Regions from separate parts of the Marinomonas sp. ATLA20 genome, predicted to be linked through region 1. Evidence: riboswitches for the same ligand, from Rfam matches in the RefSeq annotation. Region 1 holds a riboswitch; each other region holds the start of a gene.
What was found. Region 1 has a riboswitch for thiamine pyrophosphate ahead of thiC (phosphomethylpyrimidine synthase ThiC). Riboswitches for the same ligand answer to the same signal wherever they lie in the genome.
Positions count from the first base shown of each region.

Region 1 (5,438 bases):
TTGCGAGCATAGCTTTCGGTGACCAATAGTAATTTTTGAATCGCATCTTGTCTGCCTCGTGGGGTGTTCGCGTAAGACTGATTGGATGTGATAGTGACATTTTCTTTGGCGGCTTCAGCACGAAATTCATCGCTTTGTTTTAGAGCCCAAGTATCTTGTGTGCTTAAAATGGCGGCTTTGGTTGCCCCTTCTTGTTTGGCAAAGGCGATGAGTTCATGTATTTCATCTTCAGCATTTAAAGAGAAATGATACAGATTTTTAGGATGCTGATTAATATCGAGCTGATTAAGCGCGATAACAGGGTAAGGTAACTCTAGGCGACTTACTTGAGCAACGTTGTTTTTTTGCAAAGGTCCAATAATGACGTCAGGCTGTTGCTCGTTGGCTGCGTTGAGTGCTTCTTGGATAGTCGCATAGTCATCAACGTTGACGACATGAATTTCTGGCCTAGCTTGATTTTGCTTGTAGAAAGAGGCAAAGAAGCCATCAACAATAGCTTGGGATGCGCGTTCTAACTTCCCGCTCATTGGTAACATCAAGACGATCTTTTTAGGCGCCATCTGTTCAACGGAAGCCATTATTTCAAAATCTTGTGGTGGCGAAAGGGCGGCTGGGTGATTTGGATTTTCAGCTTGCCACTTTTTGAACATCTTAAGTTGTTGTTCAATGGACAGGGTTTGATTTCTTAATATGCTGCTGATTGTAAGCCAGCCATTAAGTAGAGGCTTTTGCTGCTGAAATAATTCGTCCACTTCATTTTGAGTCAGGTTTTGGATCGCCATCCATAATTTTGCTTGATTTTCTTCGCCTTCGTTAAGAGGAAGGTTGTAGGTTAAATCCATGCGAAGGTCGACGACTTCTAGCCAATTTCCAAAATGTTCAAGGATGGATGCTCTTGTTTCTTTAAGTTTATTTTGATTGTCCGGATGGCGCGCAGCAATAAGCTGATTCGCTTGCTCTAGATAGCTTTTAGATTCAATTGAATCATCTAGGTAAGACGCAGACAAAGCAGCTAATAAATAGGCTTCAAATTGAATAGAAGAAGGCGTTGTTAAAAGCTTGTCTTCTAAAATATCAATGGCCTGTTGAAACTCACCTTGCTCATACAGATTTTTGGCAGAGAGGTAAGCATCGGCCAGCGCTTTGGAAACATCGGTTGTTTTTTTTGGGTGATAAATACTAGGCGGCAAAGTTCTTTCTTGTGAACCGCTATTTTTTGCTTGGACCCTGTTTTGTGGCTGCTCCATATTTAAATTCATGGAATTACAGGCGCTTAGCAGAAAAGTACAAAGAGTTAATGATATGATGCGGTAATTAATTAGGCTCATAAGCTTATAAAATGACAAATAAAAGAGGCAACATGGTACCACATAGTTCTGATGATGCGAGAGGGTCGCTGTACATAGTTGCCACTCCAATTGGCAATCTAGATGATTTCAGTAAGAGAGCAGAGCAAACTTTACGCGATGTAGACTATATAGCCGCAGAAGACACTCGACACACTCGCCGCTTGCTCAATCATTTTGCGATTGAAGCTAAGCTATTTTCAATTCACGATCACAATGAAAAAGATAAAGCTAACTACGTTGCCAGCTTACTAGAGGAAGGCAAAAATGTTGCCCTAGTCTCTGATGCGGGTACGCCACTTATTTCAGATCCTGGCTATCACGTGGTGCATGCATTACGAGAGCAAGGTCATAAAGTCGTGCCGATCCCTGGTGCTTGCGCGTTGATTTCAGCATTGTGTGCTTCTGGTTTGCCTACCGATCAGTTCTTTTTTGCTGGCTTTGTTCCTGCTAAATCCAAAGGTCGTTGTGACTTGTTTGAATCTTGGAAGAAGCAAACTGGCACCGTGGTTTTTTATGAATCTACTCACCGAGTTTATGACTCCATTGCGGATGTACAAAAAGTCTATGGTGAGGATGCTCAGCTGGTTTTAGCACGGGAAGTAACGAAAACATTTGAGACATTTTTATCCGGAACGGCCTCTGAAATACTTGCCAAGTTCGATGCAGATGCTAACCAAATGCGTGGTGAGTTTGTCGTTATGCTGAGTTTTACGCAAGAGAGCGGTAATGAAGCCGAATTAGAAGCGAAGCGTATTCTGACGATTTTGCTAGAAGATTTACCGGTTAAGCAAGCGGCAGCTATGGCGGCGAAATTAACGGGTGAGAAGAAAAATTACCTCTATAAAATGGCGCTGGAAATGCAAGCCGAGTAGTTTTTCGTTGATTGGTTCCTCAAACACTTGCTGAAAATGTGGGTGTTTACATTCCGATAAGACTGGGTATACTCAGCCCTACTTGTCGGAGTGCCATTTGGCTGAGATCGCATAATTAAATGCGGGATCCGCAGAACCTGATCGGGCTAATACCCGCGTAGGAAACAAGAAAGTCTCTATTTTTCTTTTCTGCATCGAATGAACTCCTGATTTTTATGGAATCGATGCGGTCATATGTCTACAGCATCCTTTCCTAATAAAATTCAGGGTTCATGTTTTGCAAATTAACGCCAGTAGTGCGTTTGCCTGTAAAACAGCACCCCAGACAAGCAATTCTCCATTTTTTAAATAAGGGAAGTGCTATGTCGACTACGAATAAACCTCAAAAAAAACCAAGCAAATTGTCTAAAAAACAGACTCGAGAAGAAACGCGCCAAGCCGCCAAGTCTTTTATCGAATCATTACAAGCCAAGCCTTTTCCAGCGTCTGAGCGCATATATTTGAGCGGATCAGACGATTCGATTCGCGTTCCTATGCGTAAGATCAACTTAACCGATACACCGATTGGTTCTGATCCAGATAACCTGACTTTCGAACCCAATGAAGCCATCTATGTTTACGATTGTTCTGGTCCATATGCGGATCCGCACGAAAATATCGATGTGTATCGTGGTTTGGCGCCAATGCGTGCTTCTTGGATCGACAAGCGCAATGACTCCGAGGTGTTGCCCAGTGTGTCGTCAGAATTTGCGCAATCACGTTTAGAAAACTCGGCTCTGGATGAATTGCGTTTTAAAGAGTTACCTAAAGTACGCAAAGCGCGCCAAGGCAAGTGTGTGACGCAAATGCATTACGCTCGACAAGGTATTGTTACGCCAGAAATGGAATACATCGCTTTACGTGAAAATCAAAATATTGATGCAATCAAGAGCGAATTATTATTGAAGCAGCACCCAGGTCAAAGCTTTGGGGCGAATCTACAAACACGCATTACGCCAGAGTTTGTTCGTGATGAAGTGGCAAGAGGTCGCGCCATCATTCCAAACAACATTAATCATCCAGAATCTGAGCCCATGATCATTGGTCGTAATTTTTTAGTGAAGGTGAACGCCAACATTGGTAACTCTGCCGTGACGTCTTCCATTGAAGAAGAAGTAGAAAAACTGGTGTGGTCAACTCGTTGGGGCGCAGACACTGTGATGGATCTATCGACCGGTAAAAACATTCATGAAACGCGTGAATGGATCTTGCGTAACTCGCCCGTGCCAATTGGCACCGTACCTATTTATCAAGCTTTGGAAAAAGTCGATGGCGTGGCCGAAAATCTTAACTGGGACGTGTTTCGCGATACCTTGATCGAGCAAGCGGAGCAGGGCGTGGATTACTTTACTATTCATGCCGGCGTTTTGCTGCGCTATGTGCCCATGACGGCGAAACGCCTGACGGGCATCGTGTCTCGCGGTGGTTCTATCATGGCGAAATGGTGTTTGGCGCACCATACAGAAAGCTTCTTGTACGAGCGCTTCCGCGAGATTTGTGAGTTGTGCGCGCAATACGATGTGGCCTTGTCGCTTGGTGATGGCTTGCGTCCGGGGTCTATCATGGATGCCAATGACGAAGCACAAATGTCGGAACTTCGCACCTTGGGCGAGTTGACAAAAATCGCTTGGGAGTACGATGTGCAAGTGATGATCGAAGGGCCGGGGCACGTGCCAATGCAGCTTATCGAAGAGAATATGACCGAGCAGCTGAAGCATTGTCACGAAGCACCCTTTTACACGTTAGGGCCATTAACACAAGACATTGCTCCGGGTTACGATCACATCACGTCTGGTATTGGGGCAGCGCAAATCGGTTGGTATGGCTGTGCCATGTTGTGCTACGTGACGCCAAAAGAGCATCTTGGGTTGCCAAACAAAGAAGACGTTAAGCAAGGCTTAATTACCTATAAAATCGCAGCTCATGCAGCGGATTTGGCCAAGGGTCATCCTGGGGCGCAAATTCGAGACAACGCCTTATCGAAAGCACGGTTTGAGTTTCGTTGGGAAGATCAGTTCAACCTGTCGTTAGACCCTGAAACCGCCCGTTCTTATCACGATGAAACATTGCCGCAGGCCTCTGGTAAAGTTGCGCATTTCTGTTCCATGTGCGGGCCAAAATTCTGTTCGATGAAAATCACCCAAGAAGTTCGCGACTATGCAAAAGGGCTAGAGAGTGCAAAAGAGTTAGAAGGCACACAGGCAATCGATGTGAGTGCTTTAGAAGCGAACACCGGTATGCAGCAAATGTCTGAGCATTTTCGTGAACTAGGCAGTGATGTCTACTTAGCCACAGATAAGTTAACCACAGATAAATTAACGTCAAATAAATCAAAAGAAGAATCGCTGTAAGCGAAAGGAGGATATATGTCTATAAAACCTCCTGTGGTCTGGTGCGTGGGCGAGTCGGACTCGTCCGCCCACACTGGACTTCAAGTGGATTTACACACAGGGCAAGATTTAGGTTGCCACGTGCAAACCATCGTCACTTGCATCACAGCGCAAAACTCCAAAGAAGTGCGCATCGTCGAGCCTGTTTCTTTGTCCATGTTCGATGAGCAGTGGCAAACCTTGCTCGACGACGTACCGCCAGATGCTATTAAAGTGAGCTTGCTACCATCCATTGAGATAGTAAAAGCCTGCTCGATTTGGTTGAAGCGTATTAAAGCAGACTTTCCTACTGTGTTGGTTGTCTTTGATCCCGTAATAGCGGCGAGCTGCGAGTCGGGAAACCTGTTGCAGCAAGACTCAGTCGCAGCGTCTTTATTGGAATCAGTGCTGCCTTATGTGGATGTCATTACACCCAATTTGATGGAGTTTGAACGGCTGACAGGTTTATCAGCTCAACAGTCAGTGGTTGATATACAAGGTCAGTTGGCTGCGTATTTATCGTCGTCCAAGTGTGCTTGGTTGCTGAAATCAGGTCAATTAGATTCAGAGAAGGCAACAGGCTGGCTAGTGAACCGGGATTCTATCATTGGTTTCGCATGCGAAAGACTGGTTGTACAAAACACCCGTGGCACAGGCAACGCCTTGTCGATAGCGCTGGCTGGCTTTATCGCTCATGGCTACGATCTTTTAGATGCGATGACTATGGCGCAAGCTTATATCACTGGAGCCTTGAAAACAGGCGTGCAAATAGGCAAAGGAACTGGTTCATTGGGTCGACCTGGTTGGCC
Region 1 is NZ_JBXUKU010000009.1:91,034-96,471, forward strand. Features, by position in the region: gene AC2A4J_RS15210 (penicillin-binding protein activator) at 1-1,247, opposite strand, end outside; gene rsmI (16S rRNA (cytidine(1402)-2'-O)-methyltransferase) at 1,361-2,221, shown strand; TPP riboswitch at 2,298-2,402, shown strand; gene thiC (phosphomethylpyrimidine synthase ThiC) at 2,584-4,611, shown strand; gene thiE (thiamine phosphate synthase) at 4,627-5,438, shown strand, end outside.

Region 2 (5,438 bases), on a different contig from region 1:
TTTGGCTGGGAGAGATTTAGAGCGTGAAATGGCTCCCATGTTAATGGAAGAAAAGATGGGATTACTGGCTTGGTCTCCTTTGGCTGGCGGGCTGCTATCAGGAAAATTTTCGCCAGACTCAAAAGGCGAAGGGCGGCGTGCCAATTTTGACTTTCCTCCTGTGGATAGGGACAAAGTTTGGGCGTGTGTTGATGCTATGCGACCGATTGCAGCAAAACATGATGCTTCTATTGCTGCCGTGGCGCTTGCTTATGTATTGAGTAAGCCTTTTGTAACGTCTGTGATTACAGGAGCAAAACGCCTCGATCAAATAGAGCAGAACCTTGCAGCAGTAGAGATCCAGTTAGATCAGCAAGATCTAGCTATTCTGGACTCTGTTAGTCGTCTGGTTCCGGAATATCCTGGCTGGATGCTTGAACGTACCGCGCCTACTCGCATGCCGTCCGGTAAGCAAACTACGCCAACATTGCGATAGCTAGGGGAGTAGTCAGATGAAACTGTTTTCTTACCAATTTTTTATGACTTGGTTGTTGGTCGCTTTTTTTGTCTTTGCGGGATTGTTGAATGTGTTTCCTCCTGCTCCCTTGCTTGAAGACTACAGCCGTTGGGGTTACCCCGATGGTTTCCATTACATCACCGCGGCACTTGAGCTTTTAAGTGCTTATTGGCAAACCAAGTCGTCGCTTAAATTGCGGCAGGCGGGTCTTGCTTTAGGTGGTTTGGTTTTAGTGGGGGCGCTTATTACGCTCGTACTATATCAGCAGTGGCTGCATGTCATTTTTCCATTGTTGGTTTTGGTAGTTCTGTTATTTCAATTTAGGCAAAAGCCTTTGCGTTGTGTTCTGTGATGAAAAGTCGGGCGTTTTTTGTTTTGTCTTTAGGGCAAGTTTTATCAATCAAATTAAGAGGTGTGTTATGAGTTTTTCTTCAGAGTTGAAAGGGGTAGTCATCTATCATTCTGGTTATGGCCATACTCGACGAGTGGCAGAAGCCGTTGCGGATGGGGCGAACGCTAAACTGCTACCGATTGATGCAAATGGTGAATTAAGCGAAACAGCGTGGTCTGATATTAGCAAAGCGCACTTTGTGATTTTAGGATCTCCAACCTATATGGGCGGGCCAAGTTGGCAGTTCAAGAAGTTTGCTGATGCATCATCAAAGCCGTGGTTCGAAGATCAATGGAAAAACAAAGTGTTCGGCGGTTTTACCAACAGCTCTAGTATCAATGGTGACAAGCTATCGACTCTGCAATACTTCACTTTATTTGCGGCTCAGCATAGAGGTATTTGGGTCGGTATGGGAATGAAGTCTTCTAATACAAAAGCGTCACAGCGTGATGATATCAACCGAATGGGGTCATTTCTTGGTCCAATGGCACAAGTTGCTGCCGATGCTGGACCTGAAGAAATGTCGCAAGGGGATCTCGATACCGCGCGCCTTTATGGGGTACGTGTTGCAGGTCTAAGTGCGAAATTTTATTCGTTTGAGACAGAGCTTAGTTTGCGAGAAATTTCATAGCGTTATGTGGCTGTTGTAAATCCTTGTTACGGTACATTACTTCTGAAATCAAACGGCCCTCTTTAGTGTAAAGAGGGCCGTTTTTGTATGTGTCGGCTGTTTAAAAAAGAATACCTTTCACCTGAATGTCCTGTTATTCTTTCTGTGAAATAGTCGGGGGGCCAATGCATTGGCTGAGATCGAAAGAGACCCGCAGAACCTGATTCAGTTAGCACTGGCGTAGGGAACTATTTGCACTTTGCCTTTAGCCGAGCAATTACGGCTATCTTATGCGAGTCCGATCTTTGATCCCTCCAGAATGGCCAAAGTCAGTTCCTATACGTCTTTAATAGGAACGATAATGGCACCATCTACACAGCAACACCTTAAACAGCAAAAAACGAATCAAACCGCGTCAAAAAATATTCCTATTGTGCTTACCATTGCAGGGTCAGACAGTGGCGGCGGTGCGGGTATTCAAGCGGATATTAAGGCTATGTCCGCCACGGGTAGCTTTGCCTGTTCTGTCATTACCGCGATTACTTCACAAAATACGCTAGGCGTTTCGGCTATTTATCCGATTCCGCTTGACCATGTCGCGAGTCAACTAGACGCCGTTTTTACTGATCTTAATGTTGTTGCGGTGAAAATAGGCATGCTGGCTGATGTCAGCATCATCAAGGTCGTGGCCGCTAAATTACGCCAATACGAGCCGAAATATATCGTGATTGATCCTGTGATGGTGGCTACTAGCGGTGATTTATTGCTAAAGCACTCGGCAATATCCGCGTTAAAAGAGACATTACTCCCTCTTGCTGACATTGTTACACCCAACCTACCTGAAGCGGCCGCGCTAACCGGTCATGCCGTGCCTCAATCTGAAGTCGAAATGAACGATATGATGGCGGATTTACGTGCATTGGGCGCTAAGGCGGTTTTGCTAAAAGGAGGGCATTTAGAGGCGGACGAAAATAGTAACGACCTTTTGATCACACAAGATGACTTTGAATTATTAAGCGCTAAACGGCTAGTCACAAAAAATACCCATGGAACAGGCTGCACACTGTCTTCTGCGATTGCCTCTTACCTTGCTCAGGGCAATAGCCTGCAGCAATCCGTTCAGTTAGGTAAACAGTATATTACCGGCGCGATTGCCCATGCGGATGAGTTAGATATCGGTCAAGGCCACGGCCCAGTTCATCACTTCTTTGCAGGCCATCAAGATGTGCGCTAAAGCCATCATCGGCATAAAGATTCGTCATGGGGGCCTTCAATACAAAGGCACTCCGGTACCAACGCTAGCAGGGATGAATATGACCATTCCGGCGAATCAGTGGACGGTGCTGCTGGGTCGTAGTGGCAGCGGTAAAACGACGATATTGCGTTATCTTGCTGGTCTACTAGACGATCAAGTGGAATGGCAAGGTGAGATTGCGGTTAGTGGCAATAACGTATCTGCTGAGAATATAGTATTGCATGACCATATTGCGTATATGGCACAGCAAGATTTGCTCCTTCCCTGGCTAAATGTGTTGGACAACGTGTGTTTAAGCTCACGCTTTGCCAATGCCGCTCCTAACAAAGAACACGATAAGCAGCGCGCACTGATTTTGCTTGAGCAAGTCGGCCTTGCAGATAATGCCTATATGACTCCCGCCCAACTGTCCGGTGGTATGCGTCAACGGGTGGCGCTTGCTCGTACTTTAATGCAAGACAAACCGCTGGTGTTGATGGACGAACCCTTTTCAGCGCTTGATGCGGTTACTCGGCACAAGTTGCAGACGTTGTCCGCCTCCTTGTTAAAAGACAAAACGGTTGTATTGATCACTCATGATCCGCAAGAGGCAGTGCGTTTGGCAGATCAATTGTATGTTCTTCAAGGTGCGCCAGCCCAAGCTCAGCAGTTGGATGTTCCTGAGTCGTCGCCACCTCGAAAACTCGATGCTGAATGCGCTGCTTTGCAACAAGCTATTTTGGATCAGTTGGAGAAAGACTATGAGTGATATGGCTCAGTACCATTCTGTGTCGACACGCCTTAGTAAGAAAGAGCGTATTACGTATTCGGCGCTACGGTTGGTGATCAGCACGGCAGTGATTCTTGGTCTTTGGCAAATTGTGGTGGTGGCTTTTCAGATGCCAAGCTTTATTTTGCCGTCGCCAATCGCGGTGCTCGATCGTTTAGGAACCCGCTATGATGTGCTGCTCAAGCATACTTGGGTTACCGCGCAAGAAATTTTGCTCGGTCTCGGTTTAGGGTTAACCATGGGCTTATTGTTTGCCTTGATGATGTTGATGTTTCAGCCGCTTAAGCGTTGGCTGCTCCCCATACTCATTGCTAGCCAAGCCATTCCTGTGTTTGCTATCGCGCCCGTGATGATGCTCTGGTTAGGCTATGGCATTGCCTCAAAAGTGGTCATTGCGGCCATTATTATCTTCTTTCCGGTGACGACCTGTTGTTATGACGGCCTGCGTAACACACCTACCGGTTATCTTGACCTTGCTAAAACCATGGGCGCCTCGAAGTGGCAATTGTTGCGGCATATTCAATTGCCTGCGGCTTTGCCGACGCTCGCTTCAGGCATTCGTGTTGCCGTTGTTATTGCGCCGATTGGTGCGGTGGTTGGCGAATGGGTAGGGTCAAGCGAAGGCTTGGGTTATCTGATGCTGCAAGCGAATGCGCGGATGATTATTGATGAGATGTTTGCCGCCTTATTTATTCTCGCGGTGCTCTCGATCATCTTGTATTTCAGCACGGACATAGTATTGAAAAAAGCCATCCCTTGGCAAAATAAGTAGAACCATAAAAGGAAAAAATCGATGAATAAAAATACATTGCTGAGTGCCATTGCTCTGTTTGCGGTGCTGGTTTCGAATAATGTTATGGCGGCAGAAAAGAAGCTAACGTTAATGCTGGATTGGTTTGTTAATCCAGGTCATGGCCCTATCATTATTGCCAAAGAGCGTGGCTACTTTGAACAGGCAGGCCTGCAGGTGAAAATCGAAGAGCCTGCTGATCCAAGTACGCCTGCTAAGTTGGTTGCTGCTGGTAAAGTGGACTTGGCCGTGTCATATCAACCAAATTTGACCATGGATGTATCTGCTGGTTTACCTTTAATCCGTGCTTCAACATTGGTCGCGACACCATTGAATACTCTGTTGGTGCTTGATAATGGAAAAAACGACTCCCTTGCGGATCTTGAAGGGAAAAGCATTGGCATCTCTATTGCTGGGAACGAAGAAGCGACGCTTGGCACCATGCTTGGGCAAGAAGGCGTTAAATTTTCTGATGTGAACATTATTAATGTGGGTTGGGCGCTCTCGTCGTCTCTTGCCTCAGGCAAAGTCGATGCGATTTGGGGCGGTTTTCGTAACTTTGAAATCAATCAGCTCGCGTTAGAAGGATACAAAGCCAAAGCCTTTTACCCAGAAGAGCACGGTGTGCCTTCTTATGATGAGCTGATCTTTGTCGCTAACGCCAACACCTACAATAAAAAAGACATAGAAGCCTTTAATAAAGCCATTCAGCAAGCCACGACGTATATCGTCAATCATCCAAATGCAGCGTGGGAACAGTTTGTTGCTTATGCCCCTGATACGCTTAATAACGAGTTAAACAAGCGCGCTTGGAATGATTCCTTGAGCCGCTTTGCGCTACGACCAGCCGCGGTAGATCTAAAACGCTATGACGATTACGCCCAGTTCTTGTTCGACCATAAAGTCATTAATACGTTACCGAAAGCGAAAGATTACGTACCGACCTTTAACTAATGCCTAAAGCGGCTAACTCTAAGAGATTTGTCATATGAATTACCAAGATTTGATCGCCGCCTGCCAGGAAGATTGGACGGCCTACACAGAACACACTTTTGTACAGCAATTAGCAAAAGGTACTCTTGAACAACCGTGCTTTTTGCATTATCTAAAGCAAGACTTTTTGTTTC
Region 2 is NZ_JBXUKU010000019.1:50,884-56,321, forward strand. Features, by position in the region: gene AC2A4J_RS19650 (aldo/keto reductase) at 1-475, shown strand, start outside; gene AC2A4J_RS19655 (DoxX family protein) at 492-848, shown strand; gene AC2A4J_RS19660 (flavodoxin family protein) at 916-1,518, shown strand; TPP riboswitch at 1,663-1,761, shown strand; gene thiD (bifunctional hydroxymethylpyrimidine kinase/phosphomethylpyrimidine kinase) at 1,859-2,731, shown strand; gene AC2A4J_RS19670 (ABC transporter ATP-binding protein) at 2,721-3,500, shown strand; gene AC2A4J_RS19675 (ABC transporter permease) at 3,493-4,293, shown strand; gene AC2A4J_RS19680 (ABC transporter substrate-binding protein) at 4,315-5,265, shown strand; gene tenA (thiaminase II) at 5,300-5,438, shown strand, end outside.
Region 2: it holds a riboswitch for thiamine pyrophosphate, as region 1 does, so the genes downstream of both, thiD (bifunctional hydroxymethylpyrimidine kinase/phosphomethylpyrimidine kinase) here and thiC (phosphomethylpyrimidine synthase ThiC) in region 1, are expected to answer to the same signal.

Region 3 (5,438 bases), on a different contig from region 1:
ATTTAAGAAAAGCAGAAGAAGTATTTAACCTAACAAGATTAACTTGTCGAGCTATTAGACATTATGACGCGAAATCTCTCCAGCACTAGAAACACCAAAGTAACGAGAGAAAAGTGGATGAGGCTCAGCCTGAGATAATACCGACACAGCCTCATGAGCAGTAATACGACCCTGCTCTATCAAAATCACACGACCGCCAACTAGACTGGCTTCTTTTGGTAAATGCGACACCAACAAGGTCGTCAGCCCAAGCTCCTGGGTTACATCATTAACCAAATGTAGCATTTCTTCACGCAATGCTGGATCCAGTGCACTAAAGGGCTCATCTAACAATAAGATCGGTTTTTTTCGAACCAGCGCTCGAGCAATTGCCACCCGCTGAGCTTGACCGCCAGACAAAGCCTGCGGGAAACGTTCGGCTTTATCAATCAATTGCGTTTTATCAAGTGCCCATTGGACTTTTTGCTTTTGCTCTTTGCTCAAAGACAAAGAAGGAGACAAGCCTATAGCAACATTTTGCCAAACGGTTAATTGCGGAAATAAATTATCACTTTGAAATAAGGTCGAAATTGGCCTTTCATAGGCGGGCAAAGGCAACAGTGAATCATCATTAAAATACAGCTCACCACGTCCATCCAAAAAGCCGCCTAATAAATGCAACAGCGTACTCTTCCCTTCACCACTTCCACCAAGCAATGTAGTCACACCAGGAGCAATATCCACGCAATAATTTGCATGAAAAGCCTCCCAATCATATTGAAGGTTAATCTTTAACACGTGCAGTGACTCCACCAATAAAGCGAGATGAACAATAAAACAAAATCAAACACAGAGAGATCAACACCACAGCAACGCAAGCTCCCTCTTCCAAACGATAAGAACCAATCAACTGAAATAAATACAAGGGTAAGGACACCAAGCCCTGACTACCAAATAACGCAATGACTCCCATATCTCCCAAAGAAAGTAGTAGCGCATAACCCAAGGCTTGGGCAACACTGGTTCGAATCAACGACCACTCCAAACGCCACCGTGACCAAGACTGAATCCCCAAACTCAAATACACATTTCGAAAACGCCGCTCTTGTTGGTACATGACTGGCATCAAAGCTCTCAGTACAAAAGGCAATGCCATTACCGCATTCACCCACACCACAATCCAATAACTAGACTGCAGCCCCCAGCCAAAATCACGTAAAGTCAAAAACAAACCAGTGGCAATAACCAAACCAGGAACCATCAAAATCATATTTCCCAGATGCTCGATTTTATTTGGTAGAAACACCAAATACTGACGTGCCATACAAAAACGTGCAAGCACAGCAAAGCAGACGCCTAGCAGCAAACTCACCAACGCAGCAGGAATCGCAATTTGTAAGGAAACTAGCACAGCATTCCACAATGCAACTGATTGCAATGTTTTCAAAAAAACCGGTGAGAAAATTGGATCAAAAATCGCTAAAAAGGGCGGGATAACCAATAAAAAGGCACAAAGCATGGCTAAAAAATCAGTGGCTTTAGACCAAAAAGAATCTTTAAACTCATAACTTTTTACGGCCAACAAACTCACATCTTGACGATTAATAGGTGCTAGACGATATACAATAATCGCAAATAAAGTACATATAGACACCTGTAACAAAGCTAAAAAACTGGCTTTATCAAGGTCAAAATCGAACCTCAGCGCTTGGTAAATAGCCACCTCCAAAGTACTAAATTTTGGCCCTCCACCTAAGCTTAGCACCACAGCAAAGCTCGAAAAACACAACATAAAAATCAACACAAAGGCTCCAGGCAGAACCTTTTTCATATAGTGCCATTCAATCCAGCGAAAAGCCGACCACCTAGAGAATCCTAGCTGCGAAGCTTGGCGCCACTGCCCTGAAGGTATCAAGTCATAACCTTGCAATAAAAGACGTACAGCCAATGGCATATTAAAAAAAACATGAGCAAGTAAGATCCCCACCAAACCATATAAGGGAACTTGCACCCCAAACAACTGGTTCAACCATCCAGTTCGGCCATAAACAACCACCAACCCTAAAATAGCCACAATGGTTGGCACCACCATGGAGACGGAAAACAATTGAAGTAAAGCGGCACGCCCATAAAACTGGCGATGAATAAGGCAAGAAGCAACAGGAATAGCAATAAGCAAACTAATACCGCTACTTAGCAAGGCTTGCCATAAGGAAAAGCGCACAACTCGCCAAAGATAAGGCTGCTGCAGGTAACCATACCAGGAGGATAATTCACTATAACGCAAAAGAGCCACCAAACTGGCAGCCACCATTAACAGGAAAAAACCAACGCCCAATAGCGCTGGCCACAACCCTTTTACAGCTCGAAAAGAAAGCAACTTAACGCCTATTATCGAGTCGTGGCATTTAACCACTCATTAATCCACGCTTTTCGATACTGCGCGACGTCTTTTGCTGGCAAGACCAAATTGTTTGTAGGCTTTAAAGCACTATCAAAAGCCGCTGGCAATTTCTCATCAAGCTTAACCACTGGCAACATCCAGTTCCCCGTAGCGACAGTCGATTGAAATCCTGGCTGTAGAATAAACTGCATAAAACGCTTAGCCAACGCGGGATGAGGTGCATCTTTCATCATAGCGGCCACTTCAATTTGTGGGTAAAGCCCTTCACTAGCAGTTGCTGCTTTATACTTATTCTCACCTTCGGCAACAATGTGGTAAGCAGGAGAAGTCGTGTAACTCAACACTACATCCGCCTCACCTTTCAAGAATAAACCGTATGCATCGGACCAGCCTTTCGTGACCGTTACTGTATGAGAAGACAGGCGCTCCCAGGCATCTGCAGCATTGTCCCCATAAACAGATTTCATCCATAGCAATAAACCAAGCCCCGGTGTACTAGTACGAGGGTCCTGATAAATCACTCGTAAATCTTGGTTATCTACTACGTCTTTCAAACTACTTGGTGGGTTTGCAAGCGTTTCAGAATTGTAAATAAAGGCGAAATGACCTTGATCAAATGGTACAAAGGTCTTATCAGACCAGCCACCAGCAATCGTCACGGCCGATGTATCAACATTATGATCCATTAATAAGCCTGTTTGCTTTGCTGCTTCCATTAGATTGAGATCTAGTCCCAAAAGCACATCTGCTTGTGACGATTTACCTTCCAGCTGCACACGAGACAAGATACCAACCGAAGAGTCCAACGCAACAAAATTTACTTTACAGCCGCACTCTTTCTCAAAATTAGCTTTTATCTTAGGACCAGGCCCCCAGTCAGATGAAAACGAATCATAGGTATAAACATTTAGAGTGTCAGTCGCCAATGTTACAGGCGAAATAACCACACTAAGACTAACGGCAGCCGCAGAAAAAAGAGAGGATAAAGAAAAGGGTTTCAAAGTGTCGCTCCTAAAATAAGTGAGCGGCGTACAGGGGAAATGGCAAGAATGATATTTGAGCCACTACACATGTAGGTAGCTCAACTTGCTATCTCGATTCCTACGCCAGCATGATCTGGATCAGGTTCGGTGGGTTAGCGGTCAATCCGCTTCTCAGCTTTAACATTTATTAAATGCTAAAACACCCCATGAGATAATGAGCGCTCATTGTAAAGAGTCGATCAACGGAAGTCTATTTCGGCAAGCACTCTAGTAACAGCTCCTTGGTTTTTTTCTGCGAAACGCAATGCAGCTTGTCCAAGACGGAAGCGCTGAGACGACTGCCCCGCTAGATCAATGACAACTTTCTCTAATTGCGCCTCGTCTTGGCAACGAATCGCGCCATTTACCTGTAAAAGCTGTTCGGTAATATCTAAAAAGTTAAAGGTATATGGTCCAACCAAAATAGCTTTACCAAGTAAAGCCGGCTCAATAGGGTTATGTCCACCGCGCTTAATTAAGCTACCACCAACAAACGCCAAGTCAGATGCTTGATAATAATGCATCAACTCCCCCATAGAATCTCCGACCACCACTTCGAAGTTAGTCCATTGATCGAGAGATGTTTGAGTGCGAAGCGCAACTCGATCAAAATACTGTTTTGCCAAACTTTGCACGGCTTCAAAACGTTCGGGATGACGAGGAACCAGTATCAATAACGCATCAGGGTACTTCTGTAAGAGCACCTTATGAATACGCAAGAGCATTTCATCCTCACCTTGGTGAGTACTGCCTCCCACCCAGATAAAACGAGAACCTAATTGCCCACGCCAATTGGCTTGGAATACTTCAGGGGGGACAGCAAGATCAAATTTGATACTTCCTGTCACCAATACTTTCTTCGCCCCCAACTCTTCAAAGCGCACAGCATCAGCTTGGGCATGAGCCAAAAAGCAGTCAGGCAAGGCAAACAAAGACTTAGAAATAGTCGAAAACTTTTTATAACGTAGAAAAGAACGATCACTAAGGCGTGCGTTCACAACTTCAACACGCAGACCTTTATACTTAGCCAGTTGCAACAAGTTTGGCCAAAGCTCAGTTTCAACAATCAATAAATGTTTGCAAGTCAGCTTTTTCAGCGCCCTTTTAACACTTGAGCGCCAGTCCATTGGCAAATATCGATGCTCAGCAAAAGGGAAGGTTTTAACCACTTGCTCTGCACCCGTTGGTGTCATTGTAGTAATTAACAATTTTTGCGTAGGGTACTTTTCACGCCACTGAAGCACCAAAGGACGAACGGCCAGCACCTCCCCCACAGACGCACAATGAATCCATAAATCCGCTTCAACAGAAGGCCAAAAGCCAAAGGCTTCTTTTGCACGATAATGTTTATAGGTTTTCTTAAAACGCCGTATTTTCGATAAAATAACCGGCGTTAATAACACCAATAAAGAACGGTATAGCCACATAGTTAAGCTGAAGTCTCACTAAATTGCTGATTATGAAGCTGCGCATAAGCGCCATTCATCAGCAACAATTCACTATGTGAACCTTGCTCAATGATTTCCCCATGATCCACAACAGCAATAATATCGGCGTTCTCAATAGTGGATAATCGATGGGCAATAGCAATAGTCGTACGGTTTTCCATAAGACCGTCTAACGCTGTCTGAATAGCACGCTCAGATTCAGTGTCCAATGCCGAAGTGGCTTCATCTAGTATTAAAATCGGCGCATTTTTCAGGATGGCTCGAGCAATGGCTATACGCTGACGTTGTCCACCAGAGAGCAACACACCATTCTCTCCGACCATGGTATCCAACCCATTATCCAGCTCCTGAATAAACTCCCATGCATTAGCTGCTTTCGCCGCATCAACAACGGCATCAATGCTAGAATCGCTCAGGTGACCATAAGCAATATTTTCGCGAATCGTACCGTTGAAAAGAACCACTTGTTGATTAACCAAAGCAATATTAGAACGCAATTCCGTCAGCCTATAATCATTAATAGAAACACCATCAATACTAATGCTGCCTTCATCAAAATCGTAAAAACGAGGAATCAAATTTGCC
Region 3 is NZ_JBXUKU010000017.1:49,748-55,185, forward strand. Features, by position in the region: gene AC2A4J_RS19105 (thiamine ABC transporter ATP-binding protein) at 55-777, opposite strand; gene thiP (thiamine/thiamine pyrophosphate ABC transporter permease) at 764-2,359, opposite strand; gene thiB (thiamine ABC transporter substrate binding subunit) at 2,371-3,384, opposite strand; TPP riboswitch at 3,464-3,583, opposite strand; gene AC2A4J_RS19120 (3-deoxy-D-manno-octulosonic acid transferase) at 3,606-4,832, opposite strand; gene msbA (lipid A export permease/ATP-binding protein MsbA) at 4,835-5,438, opposite strand, start outside.
Region 3: it holds a riboswitch for thiamine pyrophosphate, as region 1 does, so the genes downstream of both, thiB (thiamine ABC transporter substrate binding subunit) here and thiC (phosphomethylpyrimidine synthase ThiC) in region 1, are expected to answer to the same signal.